3 regions of the Kineococcus terrestris genome follow, and region 2 is predicted to be linked to each of the others. Evidence: riboswitches for the same ligand, from Rfam matches in the RefSeq annotation. Region 2 holds a riboswitch; each other region holds the start of a gene.
The links. A riboswitch is a leader RNA that binds a small molecule or an ion and turns the genes downstream of it on or off. The one in region 2 is predicted to bind S-adenosylmethionine.

Region 1 (6,423 bases), on a different contig from region 2:
CGGCCGCGACACCCACTGCACCGGCAGGCGCAGCCCGCCCTCGCCGGGCGGGGGGACGTCGACGGCGTCCAGGTGCTCCAGCAGCGTCGGCCCGTCCCACCACGGGGTGCGCGCCGAGCGCACCGCCACGTTGTCGCCGTGCTTGGCGGCCACCGGCACCACGAGCAGCGGCACGCCCAGGCGCTCGGCGACGTCCTGCAGCTCCGTGCGCACGCGGTCGAAGGCGCCGCGGTCGAAGTCCACGAGGTCCATCTTGTTCACGGCCGCCACCAGGTGCGGCACGCCCAGCAGCGTCGCGATCCGCGCGTGCCGGCGGGTCTGGTCCAGCACCCCCGCGCGCACGTCGACCAGCAGCATCGCCAGGTGCGCGTTCGAGGCGCCGGTCACCATGTTGCGCGTGTACCGCACGTGGCCGGGGGTGTCGGCCAGCACGTAGTTGCGCGCGGCGGTGGAGAAGAACCGGTACGCGACGTCGATCGTGATGCCCTGCTCCCGCTCGGCGCGCAGGCCGTCCGACAGCGCCGCCAGGTCCGGGCCGTCGGGGCCGTCCACGGCGGCCAGGTGGTCCGTCGGCAGGCTGCCGGTGTCCAGCAGCAGCCGCCCGATGAGGGTGGACTTGCCGTCGTCGACGGACCCGGCCGTGGCCATCCGCAGCAGTTCCCGCATCAGAAGTACCCCTCGCGCTTGCGGTCCTCCATGGCGGCGGAGGAGGTGCGGTCGTCGGCGCGGGTGGCGCCGCGCTCGGAGACGGTCGCCGCGCCGACCTCGGCGAGCACCGCCTCGACGTCGGTGGCGTCCGAGCGCACCGCGCCGGTGACGGTGAGGTCCCCGACGGTCCGGTAGCGCACCCGCAGCCGCTGCACGCGCTCACCGGGCAGCGCCGGGGTCAGGGGCGTGACGGCCAGCAGCATCCCGTCGCGCTCGACGACGTCGCGCTCGTGCGCGTAGTAGATGGACGGCAGGTCCAGGTCCTCCAGGGCGACGTAGCGCCACACGTCCAGCTCGGTCCAGTTGCTCAGCGGGAACACCCGCACGTGCTCGCCGCGGCGGATCCGGCCGTTGTACAGCGACCAGGGTTCCGGACGCTGCGCGCGCGGGTCCCACTGCCCCGCGGCGTCGCGGACGCTGAGCACGCGCTCCTTGGCGCGGGCGCGCTCCTCGTCGCGGCGGGCGCCGCCGAACGCCGCGTCGAAACCCCCTTCGGCGAGGGCGTCGAGCAGCGTGCGGGTCTGCAGGCGGTTGCGGGAGGCGCCGGGGGCGTCCTCGCGGACGCGGCCGCGGTCGATGCTGTCCTGCACGGACGCCACGAGCAGCCGGTGGCCGCCCGCGCGCACCCGCCGGTCGCGGAACTCCAGCACCTCGTCGAAGTTGTGGCCGGTGTCCACGTGCAGCACGGGGAACGGCACGGGCGCGGGACGGAACGCCTTCTCCACCAGGCGCAGCAGGACGACGGAGTCCTTGCCGGCGGAGAACAGCAGCACGGGCCGCTCGAACTCGGCGGCCACCTCGCGCACGACGTGGACGGCCTCGGCCTCCAGCGCGCGCAGGTCGTCCACGGCGCCGGGGCGGGTGACCGGACGGGACCCGGGCGCGGGACGGGGTGCGGGGTGCACGGCGGCGGCGCTCACAGGTGGATCCCGCACTCGGTCTTGGCGCTGCCGGCCCACCGGCCCGAGCGCGGGTCCGCGCCGACCGCGACGGGGCGCGTGCAGGGCGCGCACCCGATCGAGGGGTACCCCTGCGACAGCAGCGGGTTGACGAGCACGCCGTGCTCGTCGGCGTAGCGCTGCACGTCGTCGGCGCTCCAGGCGGCCAGCGGGTTCAGCTTCACCAGCCCGTGCCGCTCGTCGAACTGCACCAGCGGTGTCCCGGCGCGGGTGGGCGCCTCGTCCCGGCGCACCCCGGTGACCCAGGCCTCGTACCCGGCCAGCGCCGCCGCCAGGGGTTCGACCTTGCGCATCCGGCAGCAGGCCGAGGGGTCGCGCTCGTGCAGGCGGGCGCCGAACTCCTCGTCCTGGGCGGCGACGCTCAGCCGCGGCAGGACGTCCACCACCCGCACGTCCATCGTCGCCGCGACCGCGTCGCGGGTGCCGCGGGTCTCGGCGAAGTGGTACCCGGTGTCCAGGAACAGCACGTCCACCCCGGGGGCGTGCCCGGCCACCAGGTGCGGCAGGACCGCGTCGGCCATGCTGCACGCGACGGCCAGCCGGCCGCGGAACTCCGCCGCCGCCCAGGCCGCGACCTCGTCCGCGCCCGCCCCGGCGAGCCGGTCGGCGGCCGCGGCCGCGACGGCCCGCAGCTCCTCGGCGGAGCGGGTGGCGGGGGTCGTCCCCGGGGGGGTGCTCGTGGGGGTGCTCATCGCAGGGCCTCCTCGTCGCTGCGGTGCGCCCAGGCCGCGAACGTCTCGCGGTCGGCGCGGGTGTCCAGGTAGCGGCGCACGACGCGCTCGACGTAGTCGGCCAGACCGGTGGCGCTCACCTTCAGCCCCCGCACGGTGCGGCCCAGCCCGGGTTCGGTGCGGTCGGCGGAGGCCAGCCCGCCGCCCAGGTGGACCTGGAACCCGGGCACCTGCACGCCGTCGTCCCCGGTGACCAGCTGCCCCTTCAGGCCGATGTCGGCGGTCTGGATCCGGGCGCAGGAGTTCGGGCACCCGTTGACGTGCAGCGTGATCGGCGTGTCGAGCTCGATGCCCGCGAGCCGCCGCTCCAGCTCGGCGACCGCCTGCGCCGCCGTGGCCTTCGTCTCGACGATCGCCAGCTTGCAGAACTCGATGCCCGTGCAGGCGATGGTGCTGCGCCGGAACGGCGACGGGGCGGCGGTCAGCCCCAGCTCCCGCGCCGCGGCCAGCAGCGCGTCGACGCGGTCCGGCTCGACGTCCAGGACGACGACCTTCTGGTGGGGGGTCAGGCGGACGCGCCCCGACCCGGCGGCCTCGGCCGCGTCCGCGATGGCCCTCAGCACCGTCCCGCTGACCCGCCCGACGGTGGGGGCCAGGCCCACGTAGCGGCGGCCGTCCTTCTGCTCGTGCACGCCGACGTGGTCGCCCGGCCCGCGCGGCGGCGGCGGTGCCGGACCGTCGGTCAGGCGCCGGCCCAGGTACTCCGTCTCCAGCACCTCGCGGAACCGCGCGGCGCCCCAGTCGGCCACCAGGTACTTCAGGCGGGCCTTGTTCCGCAGGCGGCGGTAGCCGTAGTCGCGGAACACCCGCACGACCCCGTGCCACACCTCGGGCGCCTCGTCCGCGGTGACGAACGCGCCCAGGCGCTGGGCGAGGTGGGCGCTGGTCGAGAGCCCGCCGCCGACCCACACGTCGAAACCCGGCCCGAGCTCGGGGTGGACGACGCCGACGAACGACACGTCGTTGATCTCGTGGACGACGTCCTGGCTGGGGTGGCCGGTGACGGCGGTCTTGAACTTGCGCGGCAGGTTCGCCAGCTCCGGGTCGCCGACGAACCGGCCCACGATCTCCTCGACGACCGGCGTCGGGTCCAGGACCTCGTCGCGGGCGATCCCCGCGACCGGGCTGCCGAGCACGACGCGCGGGGTGTCCCCGCACGCCTCGGTGGTGCGCAGCCCCACGGCCTCCAGCTCGCGCCACACCTGCGGCACGTCCTCGACGCGCACCCAGTGCAGCTGCACGTTCTGCCGGTCGGTGATGTCGGCGGAGTCGCGGCCGAACCGGGTGGACAGGTCCCCGACGACCCGCAGCTGCTCCGTCGTCAGCGCCCCGCCGTCGACGCGGACGCGCAGCATGAAGAACTCGTCGGACAGCTCCTCGTTCGACAGCTGCGCGGTGCGCCCGCCGTCGATCCCGGGCCGGCGCTGGGTGTACAGGCCCCACCAGCGGAACCGGCCGTTGAGGTCGTCGGGGTCGATGGAGGAGAAACCCTCCCGGGCGTACACGCGCTCGATCCGCTCGCGGACGTCGAGGCCCGGGCCGGCGGCCTTGACCTCCTCGTTGTGGTTGAGCGGTGCACGACCGTCCACGGCCCACTGGCCGTTGCTGCGGGTGCGCGCGGGACGGGCCGGCGCCGCGGCGGGTGCGCCGGGCGTCGCGAGCGAGGGGTCGGGTGTCATCGGTCCTCACGGGGGTGCGGGCCCTCCGTGAGGAGCGCCCCTAGCGGTGACGGGGAGGGGTGGGGGAGGTGGTGCGGCGGCAGGCGTAGTTGCTGTGCACGCGCATGAGGTCGACGTACCGGCGCGAGACGAGGCGCACGGTCAGCGGCTGGACCACGTCCCCACCGTAGGGCACGCGGAACCCCCGTCAAGCCCGTCGGGGAGTTCCGCGGGTCCTCCGGCGGGTTCCCGGCGCGGTCCGCGGGGAGTTCCGGCCGGCGCCGGGTGTTGACGGTCCGCGTCCGGCGCCCTAGCGTGGTCGGCAGGTCACGAGTGCCAGCGTCAAGCCCCGGCTCGCTGGTCGGCAACCCTCCTCCGCGGCGGGGTGCTCCGGGTGAGGACCTGGCCGGTCGCCGCACGGTGCCCGGCAAGCGCGGACCTGCGGGTCCACCGGGACGAACGGGAAACCCTCGTGCGCAGACTCGTGCTCCTCGCTGTCGTCGGCCTGCTGGCCCAGCTGGTCGACGGCTCGCTCGGCATGGCCTACGGCGTCACCTCGACGACTCTCCTGCTCCTCGTCGGCACCAGCCCGGCGCTGGCGTCGGCCACCGTGCACCTGGCCGAGATCGGCACCACGCTGGCCTCCGGCGCCGCGCACCACCGGTTCGGGAACGTGGACTGGCGCGTGGTCCGGCGGGTCGGGATCCCCGGCGCCGCAGGCGCTTTCGTCGGCGCCACGCTGCTGTCGTCGCTGCCCGGGGACGTCGCCGCCCCCTTCGTCAGCGTGCTGCTGCTGGGGTTGGGCGTCTACATCCTCGTGCGGTTCTCGGTCACCACCCTGGACGCGCGGTCCCTGCACCGCCCGCTGCGGCGCAGGTTCCTCGCCCCGCTCGGGCTGTTCGCGGGTTTCGTCGACGCGACCGGCGGCGGGGGCTGGGGCCCCGTCGGGACCCCCGCCCTGCTCGCCTCGGGCCGGCTGGAACCGCGCAAGGTGATCGGGTCCGTCGACGCCAGCGAGTTCCTCGTGGCCGTCGCGGCCAGCGCGGGTTTCCTCCTCGGCCTGGGCTCGCAGGGGATCGCCTGGTCGTGGGTCCTCGCGCTGCTGGCCGGCGGGCTGGTCGCCGCGCCGATCGCCGCCTGGCTGGTGCGGTTCGCGCCCCCGCAGGTGCTGGGTGCCGCCGTCGGCACCGTCATCGTCCTCACGAACTCCCGCACCCTGCTGCGCGCCGACGCCGTCGCCGCGCCGGACGGCGTGCGGTTCGCCGTGTACGCCCTGGTGCTGGTCCTCGGCGGCCTGGCCGTGACCAGCGCGGTGCGCCGCCACCGGCGTTCCCGCACCACCCCCGCCCGCCAGCTGCAGAGGAGCACCACCGCGTGACCTACGTCATCGCCCAGCCGTGCGTGGACGTCAAGGACAAGGCGTGCATCGAGGAGTGCCCCGTCGACTGCATCTACGAGGGCGAGCGGTCGCTGTACATCCACCCCGACGAGTGCGTGGACTGCGGGGCCTGCGAGCCCGTGTGCCCCGTCGAGGCCATCTACTACGAGGACGACGTGCCCGAGCAGTGGTCGGCGTTCACCGCCGCCAACGCCGAGTTCTTCGACGCGGTGGGTTCCCCCGGCGGGGCGGGGGCGCACGGCCCGGTGGCCGGCGACCACCCGCTCGTCGCGGCCCTGCCCGCCCCCTCCTGAGGGTCCCGTCCGCGCTGCGCCGTCCGGGTCGCCGTGACCGCCCGGGCTCAAGGCGCGTGCCGGGCGCACCGATCGGGGGACGTGGACACCTCCAGCGTGCCGGAGCGCGGTGAGCGGGCGCCGCTGGTGAGCCTGACACCGCGGCGGCCGGCCGCCGGCCCGACCCGCCGCGCCCGCGCGTCGGCGCCGAGCGCCCTGGACCGCGAGACGTCCCGCGCGGTCCTCGACAGCACCGCGGCCCTCGTCTGCGTCCTCGACGTCCACGGCCGCTTCACCCTGTTCAACCGTGCCTGCGAGGAGCTGACCGGCTACGCGGCCGAGGACGTCCTGGGCGAGGAGATGTTCGACCTCGTCATCGCGCCCGGGGACCGTGAGCTGGCCCGGCAGGGCGTCGCCCTCGGTGTGGCGCACGGGTCCTCCAGCGTCGCGGAGGGGGAGTGGCTGGACCGCGACGGCGGCCACCACCGCATCCGCTGGCACAACACGATCCTGCTCGACGAGGACGGCGTGCCCGACCGCCTCGCGTGCGTCGGTGTCGACGTCACCGAGCAGCGCCGCGCCGAGGAGATGCTGCGCGAGCTGGCGAGCACCGACCCCCTGACCGGGCTGCTGAACCGGCGGGCCCTGTTCCAGGAGGCCGCCGCGGCGCTCGACCCCGCCGGGGAGGGCTGCGGT
Region 2 (6,423 bases):
CACGGCTGCGCCCCAGCGGCCGGCCCGGTGCGCGGTGTTCTCGGCGGGTCCTGCCGAGAACCTCACGTCCACCGCGTCGCGGCGGGTGTCAGCGGACGAAGTGGGCATCGTAGAACACCGGTCCTCCCTGGGCGTTCTCCTGCCACACGTCCTTCAGCGCCGGTGTCACCGCGAGGGTGCTGAGCCGGTCGTAGAGGCCGATGGACAGGGCGTGGTCGGCGATGTGCTCCTGCGCCTGGCGGTACAGGGCGTTCTGCTCCTCCACGTCGGCGGTCTGGTTCGCCCGGTCGATCAGGTCGCCGAGGAACTCGTCGGTGGTGAAGGCGGCGTTGTTGCCGTTCGGCCACTCCTCGCTGATCGGCCGCCAGTTGATCCAGAGGATCCCCGCGGTCACCGAGGTCCAGTACCCGGCGGCGATGTCGCGCTCCTCCGGCTGCGTGTACAGGCCGGAGAAGAACCCGCTGGGCGGGACGGTGACCAGGTCGACGGCGAACCCGGTGGCCTTGGCCTGCTCCTGGACGCCCTGGAGGATCGAGGCGCCGTCGGCGTTGACGATGGTGCCGGAGTTGTAGGGCAGCACGACCTCCAGGCGCTCCCCGTCCTTCGTGCGGACGCCGTCGACGTCGCGGCCGGTCCAGCCGGCCTCGTCGAGCAGGCGGTCCGCCCGCTCGAGGTCCAGGTCGTACGCCTCGGCGGCCTCCTCGCTGTACCCGGGGGTGGACTGGGAGACCGCTCCGTTGCCCTCGTAGGGGATGACGCCCTGACCGATGGTCTCCACCAGGGACCGCCGGTCGAGGCTGTGGGCGAACGCCTTGCGGACGCGCTCGTCGGTGAAGGGGCCCTGCTGGGTGTTGAACGCCAGTTGCTGCGGGCGACCGCCGGTGATGTACCTGAACATCTCGTAGCCGTCGTCCTCGAGCCCGCCGTAGTCGATGGCCGGCACGTCGTAGACGGCGTCGGTCTCGCCCGCCCGCAGCGACGCGACCCGGGTGGTGGCGTCGGCGACGAACCGCCAGACGACCCGCTCCACGTACGCGGGGCCGGTGTGCCTCGCGTTGGCCGGCGGTGAGGTGTAGTCCTCGTTGCGCCGCAGCACGATCTGCTCGCCGCGGTCCCAGTGGTCGACGACGAAGGCTCCCGAGCCGACGGGCTGCTCGCAGTTCTGCTCCGCGGTGCGGGTCTCCAGGGCCTCCTGGGACTGGATGCCGGTGTACCCCTGGGCGAGGTTCTCGGCCAGCCGCGGGTAGGGCTTGCTCAGGTGGACCTGCAGGGTGAGGTCGTCGACGGCCGTGGCGCGGTCGTAGTACCCGTCGAGCCACACCTTGGCGGTGGAGTTGCCCCCGTCCATCCAGTGGTCGAAGTTGTGGGCGACGACGGCGGCGGTCAGCTCGCTGCCGTCGGTGAACCGCACCCCGTCCTTCAGGTGGAACGTCCACGTGAGGCCGTCGGCGGAGGTCTCCCACGACGTGGCCAGCCAGGGCACGACCTGCCGGTCGGTGTCGAGCGAGGTCAGCGCGTCCAGGACCTGGGTGGACAGGTAGGCCTGCTCGATCCACCCGCCGAAGACGCACGCGGGTTCCTGCTGGTGGCCGTAGACGATCGTCCCGCCGGGGACGGGTCGGGCGTCGGGCGCGGGGCGCGGCGCGGCGGCCGAGCCGGCGCAGCCGGTGAGCAGCAGGGCCGCGAGACCGGCTGTGAGGGTTCTCCGGGGGCGTGCGGGCATGCGGACGGAACTCCTGTCGGTGCGGGTGCCGAGGGGGAGGGAGAGGGGGAGGGAGAGGGGGAGGTGCGGAGTGGAGTCGTCAGGCCCGACAGGTGGCGCTGCTGGTGCGCACGAGGTCCACGTGCCGGCGCGCGACGAGCAGCACCGTGCGAGAACCCCGCCCGCGCTCGTCGATCACCTGGTTCTCCTCGGTTCCGCGCTTGCCGAGCACCTCGCCCGACCGGGTCGTCACCTGGGGCACCCCGCCACGGGAGGAGGGTTGCCGGACAGCTAGCCAGGGCTCACAGCTGCCACTCTTGACCTGGTCCGAAACTACGAGCCCCCGCGACGTGCTGTCAACCTCCGCCACCGGCGGTCCCCGGAACCGCCCGGGTGGTGCGGGCGCCGTCGCCGGCCGCCGGTGCCCGTCGCGGACCCCGGAACTCCGCACCGGTGGAACTCCGGGCCGGCGGCGGGCTTCCCGTCACGTCAGCCAGTCCCACACCGTCCGGGCGCCGGTGACGACCAGCCAGCCCAGGCCCACGACCGCCAGTCCGAGCACCGCCAGCACGAGCGCCACGGCGAGCAGTTCGCCGGCCCGCTGACCCGGCGTGAGCACCGGTTCCGGCGCGCGCGGGTCCCGCCAGGACACCGGCGCACCGGCGATCCGCTCGGCCTCCTCGCGCAGCGCCCGCAGGCGCGCGGCCGCGCCCGGCCCCGCGCTGTCCTCGTCGGTGCGCCAGCACAGGGCCCGCATCCGCGCGAAGGGGTCGCCGCAGGTGCGCTCGAACGCGGCCACCTCGCGCTCGTCGCGGTGCTCGCCCAGGTAGGACCAGCGCCCGGCCTGGGCGAGGTCGCCCTCGCGGCGGTAGGCGCCGGCCAGCTGCTCGCGCACGTCGAGGCGGTCGGGGAACGAGCCGACGAGGCCGCGCAGGCGCTGCCGGGCCAGCCCGGTGCGCCCCGCGGCCAGGTCGGCGGCGGCCCTCGTCAGCGTCTCCTCGACCGGCACCCGGTGATGGTCGCCCACGCGGGGCCGCGCGCGCCGCCGGGTTTCCGCAGGGGGCGACCGCGCGGACGGAAAACCGCCTGGGCAGGCGGGGCGGGGTCCGCCACGCTGTCCGGGTGCTCAGCGACGCGGACCTGCGGGACCTGGCCGGACGCCTCGTCCGGGTGCCGGGCGTGGAGGCGGTCGCCCTCGGCGGCAGCCGCGCCCGCGGCGAGCACTTCCCGGACTCCGACGTCGACCTGGGGCTCTACTACCGCCCGCCCCTGGACGTCGACGCGCTGCGGCGCCTGGCCCGCGAGGTCGCCGGTCCCGGCGCCGACGTCACCGTCCCCGGTGCGTGGGGGCCGTGGGTGGACGGCGGGGGGTGGCTGAGGGTCGACGGCACCGCCGTCGACTGGCTGTACCGCGACCTCGACCGGGTGCGGCGCAGCTGGGAGCAGGCGCAGCGGGGCGAGCTCTCCTGGCACGTGCAGGCCGGGCACCCGCTCGGCGTGCCCGGTCACGCCTACGCCGGGGAGGCGGCGCTCGCCGTCGTCCTGGCCGACCCGGGCGGTGAGCTGACGGCGCTGCAGCGGGCCGCCCGCACCTGTCCGCCGCTCCTGCGGGACGCGGTGGTGGACGGTCTGTGGGAGGCGGAGTTCCTGCTCGCCGGGGCGCGCAAGGCCGCGCCCCGCGGCGACAGCGCGTACGTGGCCGGCTGCCTGTTCCGCGCGGTGCTGCTGTGCGCGCACGCGCTGCACGCGCACGCCGGGCGCTGGGTGGTCAACGAGAAGGGCGCGGTCGCCGCGGCCGGGCGGCTGCCGAGCGCACCGGTGGGTTTCCGCGAGCGGGCCGACGCGGTGTTCGCGCCGGCCGGCGGGGCGGACGCGCTGGGCGCGGCGCTGGACGCGGCGCAGCAGCTGGTCGAGGAGACCGCGCGGTCGTGCTCGTCCACGCCCGCTTGACCCCAGCGGCCGGGGACCTCGGCGACCTCACCCGTGCGGAGGTGTCCCGGTGCGGTGACCCGCTGCCAGGCTGGGCCGGGTGCCGCACGAGGACGACAAGCTGCGCCGGGCCGGGCTGCGCCCGGTGTACACGGCGACGGCGGTGGGGCTGGGCCCGCCGTGGCTGTGGCCGTCGCTGACCGCGGCCGCGGTGGTGCTCGCGCTGGTGCAGCTGGTCGTGGCCGACGTGTGGCAGCAGCGGGTGGTGCCGCTGCTCGTCCTGCTGTCGCCGCTGTCGCTCGTGGCCGTGCGGCGCTGGCCACCCCGCACGTACGTCGAACCCGAGGGGGTGCGGGTGCGCCGGGGTGTGCCGCGGGGCCGGCTGGTCGCGTGGAGCGATGTCGCCGCGGTGCGCGTGCAGGGGCGGTGGGACGACTTCAGCACCCTGAGCACCCGCGAGGGCCGCACGCTGACGCTGTACGGCGTGGAACCCGTGGACGCCGAGCGCCTGCGCGCGGTGGTGACCGCCCGCGGGGGAGGGGCCGGCGAGCGCACGTGACGTCCGGTCCCGGCCGGCGGAACCGCGGGGAGCTCACCCCCGCGGGGCTGGGCCGGGAACTCCGTCGTCGCGCCAGAGCCCGCGCCGCACCTTGCCGGTGTCGTCGCGCAGGGGGCCGGTGACGAACCGCCAGCACGCCGGTCGCTGCCGCGGGGGCAGCCGCGCAGCGACCCAGGCGTCCAGCTCCTGCTCGTCCACCCCCGAACCGTCCACGACGGCGCGGACCCGCTGCCCCAGCTCCTCGTCGGCGACGCCGACCACGACGGCCGAGCGGACCCGGGGGTGCTCCTCCAGCACCGCCTCGACGTCGGCGGGCACGACCACCTCCCCGCCGCTGACGACGACGTCGTCGATCCGGTCGCCCACGTGCAGGTAGCCGTCGGCGTCCAGCCACCCGGAGTCCCCGGAGGCGTGCCAGCCGTCGCGCAGCGGCGGTTCGGCACCGAGGTAGGTGTAGGTGGGCACGTCGCGGCGCATCAGGACCTCGCCGACCTCGCCGGGGCGGCAGTCGGTCAGGTCCGGCCGCACCACGCGGAAGCGCGAGCCGGGCAGGGGCCGGCCCACGGACCCGGGGTGGCGCAGCCAGTCCGCGCCGTCGATGAACGTCAGCCCCTGCGACTCGGTGCTGGCGTAGACCTCGTGGACCCGCTCGGCGCCGAGCCAGCCGATCCAGGCGCGCTTGAGCCACGGCGCGCAGCGGGCGCCCAGGTGCAGCACCGACTCCAGGCTGGAGACGTCCGCGGCCGCTCGCGCCGGGTGCCGCCAGACGCGCAGCATCGTCGCCGGCACGAGCAGCCCCCAGGTGACGCGCGCGGCGGCCACCAGTTCCAGCCACCGCCCGGCGTCGAAGCGCGGCACGACCACCAGTTCGTGGCCCGTCATCAGCCCGCGCATCGCGTAGGTGAACGGCGCGGCGTGCGAGAGCGGGCCGGCCACGAGCTGCACCGCCCGCAGCGGGACGAAGGGGGCCACCGGCGCTGTCGGGTCGACGCGCGCCGGCGCCGCGGCCCGGACCACCTTCGGGCGGCCCGTGCTGCCGCTGGAGGTCGGCGCCTTCCACGAGGAGGCCGCCAGGTCGGGCAGCTCGCCGTCGTCCACGCCGACGGTCAGCGCCGTGAGGTCGCCCAGCGCGGCGTCCACCACCAGGGCGGGCCGGGTGAGGGCCAGGACGGCTTCACGCTCCTGCTCGGGCAGGCGGGGGGAGAGCGGTTGCGGGGTCGCGCCCGCCTTCCAGGCGGCCACGTGGGCCAGCACCGCGTCCACCCCGTTCGGCAGTGCCACGGTGACGACGTCGTCGGGGCGCACCCCCTCCTCGATCCAGCGGCGCGCCAGGGCGTTGGTGCGCCGGTCCAGCTCCTCGCGCGTGAGGACCCGCCCCTCGCACCGCACGGCCACCGCACCGGGCGAGCGCTGCGCCAGCCACGTGAGCGCCCTGCTGATGCTCGGGCTGCTCACCGCACCGGCTCCGCCGCGGCCAGCGAGCGGTACAGCGCCAGGTGGGCGTCGGCCGCCGCCGCCCAGGTGTGCCGGGCGACCAGTTCCGCCCCGCGGGCGCGCCGCGCGGCCGCCGCACCGGTGTCCGGTGCGGTGGTGAGCGCCGCGTGCAGGGCGTCGGCGGCCCCGGCCGGGTCGCGCGCGAACGCCGCCGCGCCGTCGAAGACCTCGCGCAGCACCGGCAGCTCGCGCACCACCAGCGGCACCCCGGCCGCCAGCGCCTCCATGGCCGCCAGCCCGAAACCCTCCTTGGTCGACAGGAAACCCATCGCGCCGGCGGCGGCCACCAGGGACGGCAGCTCGTCCTGCGCGACCGGGCCCAGGACGTGCGGGTGGACCCCCAGCTCCCGCGCCAGGGCCTCGAAGCCCGCGCGGTAGTCGCGGTGGTCGAACAGCGTCTCCCCGCCGGCGACGACGAGCTGCACGTCCGGCAGCCGCTCGCGCAGCAGCGCCACCGCGCGCAGCAGGTCCGTGCTGCCCTTGCGGGGTTCGATGCCGCCGACGGCGAGCACGTAGCGCCCGAACCGCTCCCGCCAGCGGGCCCGCGCCGCCCGCGCGCCCGCCGTGCCCGCCGCGGCGGCGGCGAACGGCGCGGCGTCCACGCCGTTGGGGACGACGAGCGGCTCCAGGCCCCACCCGGCACGCAGCTCCTCGGCCACGGCCCGCGAGACGCACACGTGCGCGTACGGCTCGACGATCGCCCGCTCGTGGCAGGCGGCCAGCTCCGGGGTGGTGAACG
Region 3 (6,423 bases), on a different contig from region 2:
CGCCGGACGGGCCGGACGCCCCGGAGGTGGCGCGGGAGCTGGCCGCGCGCGGGTGGGCGGTGGACACCCCGACGCTGGTGCTGACCGCCGCCGTGGACGACCTGCCCGGCCCGGGCGAGGTGCCGCTGCCGGCCGGCTGCGCGGTCGTGTCCACCGGCGAGCCGGACGCGGCCTGGCTGGCCGGGTACCACTACCGCGGCGGACCGGCGGTGCCGCCGGCGGGGCTGCGGGTGCTCGTGTCCGCCGACGCGCAGGTGTTCGCGCGGGTCGTCGAGGACGGCGCCGTCGTGGCCGTGGCGCGCGGGTCCCTCGGCGCGGGCTGGCTGGGCGTGTCGGCCGTGGAGGTGGCGCCGTCCCACCGGCGGCGCGGGCTGGCCCGCCGGCTGCTGGCCGAGGTGGCCGGCGTCGGGCGCGCCCACGGCGCCGTCTCCGCGTTCCTGCAGGTGGCCGCCGCGAACGGCGGCGCCCGCGCCCTGTACGAGGGGGCCGGGTTCGGGGTGCACCACGCGTACCACTACCGGGTGCGCCCGCAGCGCTGAGACCGCGGCGGCGCGCCGCGGGAACACCGGGCCGCCGCGGCGCCTTGCACGAGCCGTGAGCGAGATCGGGATCATCGGCAGCGGCAACATCGGCAGCACCGTCGCGCGACTGGCGGTCGACGCCGGCCACGACGTCGTCGTGGCGAACTCGCGCGGCCCGGCGTCGCTGGCGGACCTCGTCGGGCGGCTGGGCCCGCGGGCGCGCGCCGGCACCGTCGAGGAGGCCGCGGCGGCGCGCGACCTGGTGGTGCTGACCATCCCCCTGGGCCGCGTGCGGGACCTGCCGCCGGACCTGCTGGCCGGCAAGGTCGTCGTCGACACCTGCAACTACTACCCGGAGCGCGACGGCGACACCGCCGAGCTGGACAGCCACGAGCTGACGACCAGCGAGCTCGTGCAGCGCCACTTCCCCGGCGCCCGCGTCGTCAAGGCCTTCAACAACATCTTCGCCGCCAACCTCGGCGTCCTGCAGCGCCCGGCGGGCTCGCCGGAGCGCACGACGCTGCTGACCGCCGGGGACGACGAGGACGCCGAGCGGGTCGTCGCCGCCTTCCTGGACTCCCTGGGCTACGACGTGCTCGACACCGGTTCCCTGGCCGACAGCTGGCGCTTCCAGCGCGACCAGCCCGCCTACGCCGGCGCGTACACGGAGGACGGCGACCCCGAGCGGCCGCGCCGCACCACCGGCGAGGACCTGCTGGCGCTGCTGGAGCGCGCCGACCGCTCGGTGCGCTGACCCCGGTCACCCGCACGACGAGCAGCGCCCCCGCCGCTCCCGCGGTGGGGGCGCCGCTCGTCGCGGCCCGGCCTCAGCCGCGGGAGGCGCCCCCGGCGGCCCGCACGGCCGCCGCGTCCACGGAGGCGTGCGTGCCGACGTCCCAGACGAACGGCGGCTCGGTGCCGTTGACCGACCAGTCGCCCACGATGCGCTGCTTGTAGATGACCGGGTTGTGCGAGGCGACGGTGCGGGCGTTGCGCCAGTGCCGGTCCAGGGCCCGCGCCCGGCTGGTCGCGGAGGCGCCCAGCGTGTTGAACAGCAGGGTCGCGGCGCGCGGCACGCTCTCGGACAGGACGACCTGCGCCTGCGCCGTGCGCACCTCGGCCTCCACGTTGGCGGCGCGGTCGGCGGCCGAGCCGCGCTCGTGGGCGGTGTCGGCGGCCGCCTGCACGGCCTCGGCGGCCGAGCGCACGAGGGCGCGCGCGGTGAAGGCCGTGGCCGAGACCTCCCCGGCGACGGCGAGGACCTGCGCGTCGTGGCGCACCAGCGGCGCCAGGCCGTGCGTGTAGCTGCGGGTGCGCGAGCGCACCTGCGCGCCGGTGTCGCGCTCGACGGCCTCGGCGACGCCGGCCAGGACGGCGAGCAGCACCAGCTGGTACAGCGCCGTCTGGTAGCGGAAGCGGTCGGTGAAGGGGGCGACGTCCTCGTCCTCGACGACCGCGCCGGTCAGCACGAGGGTGCCGGTGCCGGTCAGCTGCTGGCCGAAGCCGTCCCAGTCGTCGCTGACCCGCACGCCCGGCTGGTCGGTGCGCACGAGGACGGTGACGACCTCCTCGCTCCCGTCCGCGTCGACGCGTCGCGCGGTCGCGTCCGTCCAGTCGGCGAAGATCGTGCCGGTCGTGTAGTACTTGCGGCCGTCGACGACCCAGCGCCCCTCGCGCCGGGTCACCACCGTCTGCTGCTTCCCGGTCGTGGCGTCGCCCGTCTCGCTCCAGGCGTTGCCGACCAGCTCGCCGGCCACGACGCGCCCGATCCAGCGGGTGCGGTACTCCCCCGCCGGCAGGGACAGCAGGTGCTCGACCCAAGCCAGGTGCCCGCGGAAGACCTGCGGCAGGTTCGGGTCGGCGGCGGCCACGTCGACCAGCACCTCGGCCAGCCCGCGCACGTCCAGGCCCTCCCCGCCCTCCTCGACGGGCACCCGCAGGCGGCCGAAGCCGGCCGCCAGCAGCTCGCGCACCTGCTCGCGCGGCAGGACGTGCCCCCGCTCGCGCTGCACGGTGCCCTCGGCGATCCGCTCCAGCAGGGGCCGCAGCCGCTCCCGCACGGCGGTGAGCCGCTGCGCGGGGCTCGTCCCGGCGCTCGCGCGCTCAACGGTCTGGTCGTCGGTGGCGGTGCTCACCCGTCGCTCCTCACGGTCGTGGACGCTGAGGTGCGTCGGCCCGGGAGGCGCACGTGCGAACGCTCGTCCTTACCCGTGCGTCAGCACCAGGTCAGGTCATCACCCGGGGCACCCCACGACGTGGAGGGTTGCCGGCCAGCGAGCCGGGGCTTGACGCTGGCGCTCATGACCTGCGCGGAGCGTGCCACGAGCGCACCGGCGCTGTCGAGCGCCGGTGCGCCTGCGGCGGCGGGTCAGGCCGGCGGGCGCGGGCCGCTGGGCAGGACCGCCCCGTCACGCAGGTCCAGGACCCGGTCGGGCTCACCCGGCCCGCCGGCCCCGTGCTCGCGCGCGGCGGCCGCCAGCACGTCGGTGATCTCGTGGCCGATGAGCTCGTGGCGCTCCAGCAGCGCGTCGCGCAGGGCGGCCACCAGGTGGCGGTGGCGGCCCAGCAGCTCGCGCACGGCCTCCTTCTGCTCGGCCAGCAGGCCCTCGACCAGGCGCCGGCCCTCGGCGTCGCCCAGGACCCGGGAGACGAGGTTGCCGTCGGCGAAGGCGCCGTTCTGCACCGCGGCGAAGGAGACCAGCGTGCCGGCCATCCCGGCGGCGCCGACCATCTGCGCGGCCGTCGTCGTGGCGGCCTGCAGGTCGCCGGAGGGGCCGGTGGACACGTCGCCGAAGAACAGCTCCTCGGCCACCTGCCCGCCGAAGGCGATGCGGATCAGCCCGGCCAGCTCCGAGCGCGAGCGGGTGTAGACGTCCTCGACGTCGCCGTGGGCGAGCAGGCCGAGGGCGCTGGCGCGCTTGACGATCGTCAGCACGTCCAGGCGCCGGTGCGGGGCCACGAGGTGCGCGACGACGGCGTGCCCGGCCTCGTGGGTGGCGATGAGCCGCGCCTCGTGCGCGGTGTACCCGACGGGCTGGCCCAGGCCCACCTCGGTGACCAGGCGCGCGTGCTCCAGGTCCGCCCAGGACATGCCGTCGCCGCCGCGGCGCACGGCGTTGACGAGGGCCTCGTCGAGCAGGTTCTCGATCATCACGGGGCTGTAGCCGGAGGTGACACCGGCCAGCGCGTCGCGGCGCTCGGACTCGTCCAGGGCCGGCTCGTGGGCCTTGCGGGCCAGGAAGTGGTCCACCAGCTCGCGCCGGGCCGCCTTGTCGGGCAGGCCGAACACCAGGCGGCGGTCGAAGCGGCCGGGACGCAGCAGCGCGGGGTCGAGGGCGTCGGCGCGGTTGGTCGCGGCCACGACGAGGACCTCGGCGGGCTCGGTGCGCGGGCGGCGCAGCCGGCGCCCCTCGGGCAGGAAGCGGTTGGCCAGGTCGACCAGCGCGCCGCGCACCCGCTCCCCGGCCGTCGGCTCGTCGAAGGACTGCATCTGCACGAGCAGCTCGTTGACGACGCCGCTGGCGCCCTCGCTGCTGGCCAGGCGCTCCACGCGCACCGGCGCGGGCGCGCCCCCCGCGCCGGCCACCAGGCGCTCCAGCCCGCTCAGGCCGCCGCAGGAGAGCACCCCGGCGCTCGCGGGAGCGGTCTGGAGGGGGGTCGCGGACGACATGCCGCCGCGCGCGCCGGCGATGGCGTCGATCTCCTCGATGAAGGCGACGGCGGCGCCCTCGGCGCGGGCCGCGCGGCGCACGGCCTTGAAGTAGGAGCGGACCTTGCGGGCCGTCGCGCCGTACCACATGGACTGGAAGCTGGTCGCGGAGACGAAGAGGAACGGCACGCCCGCCTCGCGGGCCATCGCCTTGGCCATGTGCGTCTTGCCGGTGCCGGGCGGGCCCTCGAACAGCAGGCCGCGGCGGGGGCGGCCGCCCATGTCGCGGCGGAAGCTGCGCGCGCCGAGGAACAGGTCGAGGCTGCGCTCGACGTCCTCCTTGACCGGGCCCAGGCCCTTGACGTCGTCCAGGGTCACGTCGATCTGCTCGGGCCGGTACAGCACGTGCGGGGAGCGCCCGGCGACGAGCGTCTGTCCCAGCAGCAGCACGATGAGCAGGGCGAAGAAGAGCCCCGCCATGACGTAGAGCGGGTCCACGGCCGGCAGCGCCGGGACGAGCGGCAGGCCCAGCGCCAGGCGCACGTCGACGACGAGGACGAGCGCGAGGACGCCCAGCAGCGCCAGCGTGGTGCGGCGGCGGCGGTGGGCCTCGCGCACCCGCCCGACGTCGCCGGCGTCGCGCCCGCGCCGCGCACCCCCGTCCCGTCCCCCCGGTCCGGGCGGTCCACCGCGTGCGGGTCCGGTCTTCGGCGCCACCGGCTGCTCCTCTCCTCCGCCCGGTCGGAGCACCGGGCCGCGCAGCCAGCCAACCCGCCGCGCTGCGGGTCGGCCACCGTCCGTGACCGGTTCGGAGGACCGGGTTCACCCGTCCGGAGCAGTCGGGCCCGTCCGCGCCACCGGGCGGGCACCGGGCGGGCAGCGGCGGGCACGGGGCGGGCACCGCACGCACCGGGTCAGCGGCTCAGACGGCGACACCCGCGAACAGGTCGGTCTCGCGGCCGGCGTCGTCGAACGGGCCGCCCGCCACGCCGTGCACGAGCCGGAAGTGCTCCACGGGCAGGACCGGCTGCGGCACCCGGTTGGACAGGCGCATCACCGGCTCGCGGCCCTCCAGCTCGACCGTCACCTGCGAGGCGTGCGCGCGCAGCGCAGCCAGCTTGGCGGCCACGTGCTCGGCGCCCTCCACGGCCGTGGTCACCTCCTCGTCGGGCACGACCACCGACGGCAGCGGGCCGTCCGGGTCGGGCACGTCGGCCAGCCCGGCCGCGGCCAGGGCGCGCAGGGCCGCGCGGGTCAGCGACTCCGGCTGGACCGTCTCGTACACCTTGGCCACCTGCCAGGGCACGGACCCGTCGTGGCGGTCGCCGGCGGCCAGGACGAGGGCCCGGCGGACCGCCTCGGCCACGCGCACGTGGTCGGGGTGGCCGTACCCGCCGCCCGGCTCGTACGTGACGACGACCTGCGGGCGCACCTCGCGCACCACCTCGGCGACGCGCTCGGCGACCTCCTCCAGGTCGGCGACGGCCAGGGCGCGCGGGTCGGCGTCCTCGGCGGCGCCCGCGACGCCCGGGGCCAGCCAGACCATCCCGGAGTCGCGGTAGCCGGAGCCGTCGGGGCGGGTGAGGAAGCGGTGGTCGTCCACGCCGAGGGCCTCGGCGGCGGCGGCCAGCTCGTGCGTGCGGTGCTCGGCCAGCTCGTCGGGGCCCAGCCCGGCCAGCTCCGCGGGGATGATCTCCCCGCGCTCGCCGCGCGTGGCGGTCAGCAGGGTCACCCCGGCGCCGGCGGCGGCGTAGCGGGCGATCGTCAGGCCGTTGCCGATGCTCTCGTCGTCGGGGTGGGCGTGCACGAACAGCACGCGCCGCGGCTGGTCGAGGCGCTCCATGGCGGCCAGCTCCTCCGGCTGCAGCGCGCCGGCGGCGTCGTCGACCGCGTCGGCGGCGACCTCCAGCGGGTCGCGCCCGAGGGTCCCGGCTCCCGCCGCGCCCTCGGGCGTGCGGTCCGGCTCCCCGGGCGGCTGCGGCGGCTGAGGCGTCGTCGTCATGCCCCCATCCTCCCGCGGACGCCGATCACCGCAGCCCGGGAGCCCGGGCCGCGGCGACCCGGCTCAGGCGCGGCGGGCGCGGGAGGCGGACTTGGCGCGCTGGGAGGCGTCGAGCTCCACCTTGCGGATGCGCACGGCCTCCGGGGTGACCTCGACGCACTCGTCCTCGCGGCAGAACTCCAGGCACTGCTCCAGCGACAGGTGGCGCGGCGGCACCAGGCGCTCGAACTCGTCCGAGGTGGACGAGCGCA

Region 1: another riboswitch for S-adenosylmethionine. It lies ahead of AB8M62_RS02800 (sulfite exporter TauE/SafE family protein); the one in region 2 lies ahead of AB8M62_RS09980 (ABC transporter substrate-binding protein).
Region 3: another riboswitch for S-adenosylmethionine. It lies ahead of AB8M62_RS15300 (acyl-CoA dehydrogenase family protein); the one in region 2 lies ahead of AB8M62_RS09980 (ABC transporter substrate-binding protein).

Annotation. Positions count from the first base shown of each region.
Region 1 covers NZ_JBEUEI010000003.1:25,557-31,979, forward strand. The annotation lists gene AB8M62_RS02780 (GTP-binding protein) at 1-666, opposite strand, end outside; gene cysD (sulfate adenylyltransferase subunit CysD) at 666-1,556, opposite strand; gene AB8M62_RS02790 (phosphoadenylyl-sulfate reductase) at 1,625-2,359, opposite strand; gene AB8M62_RS02795 (nitrite/sulfite reductase) at 2,356-4,077, opposite strand; SAM riboswitch class IV at 4,382-4,496, shown strand; gene AB8M62_RS02800 (sulfite exporter TauE/SafE family protein) at 4,529-5,434, shown strand; gene fdxA (ferredoxin) at 5,431-5,748, shown strand; gene AB8M62_RS02810 (GGDEF domain-containing protein) at 5,830-6,423, shown strand, end outside.
Region 2 covers NZ_JBEUEI010000013.1:85,048-91,470, forward strand. The annotation lists gene AB8M62_RS09975 (ABC transporter permease) at 1-108, opposite strand, end outside; gene AB8M62_RS09980 (ABC transporter substrate-binding protein) at 89-1,723, opposite strand; gene AB8M62_RS09985 (putative leader peptide) at 1,803-1,955, opposite strand; SAM riboswitch class IV at 1,915-2,025, opposite strand; gene AB8M62_RS09990 (DUF6584 family protein) at 2,187-2,711, opposite strand; gene AB8M62_RS09995 (nucleotidyltransferase family protein) at 2,825-3,652, shown strand; gene AB8M62_RS10000 (PH domain-containing protein) at 3,732-4,190, shown strand; gene AB8M62_RS10005 (AMP-binding protein) at 4,224-5,645, opposite strand; gene AB8M62_RS10010 (MSMEG_0565 family glycosyltransferase) at 5,642-6,423, opposite strand, start outside.
Region 3 covers NZ_JBEUEI010000027.1:27,205-33,627, reverse strand. The annotation lists gene AB8M62_RS15310 (GNAT family N-acetyltransferase) at 1-539, shown strand, start outside; gene AB8M62_RS15305 (NADPH-dependent F420 reductase) at 595-1,275, shown strand; gene AB8M62_RS15300 (acyl-CoA dehydrogenase family protein) at 1,349-2,656, opposite strand; SAM riboswitch class IV at 2,717-2,827, opposite strand; gene AB8M62_RS15295 (AAA family ATPase) at 2,890-4,788, opposite strand; gene mshB (N-acetyl-1-D-myo-inositol-2-amino-2-deoxy-alpha-D-glucopyranoside deacetylase) at 5,093-6,172, opposite strand; gene typA (translational GTPase TypA) at 6,236-6,423, opposite strand, start outside.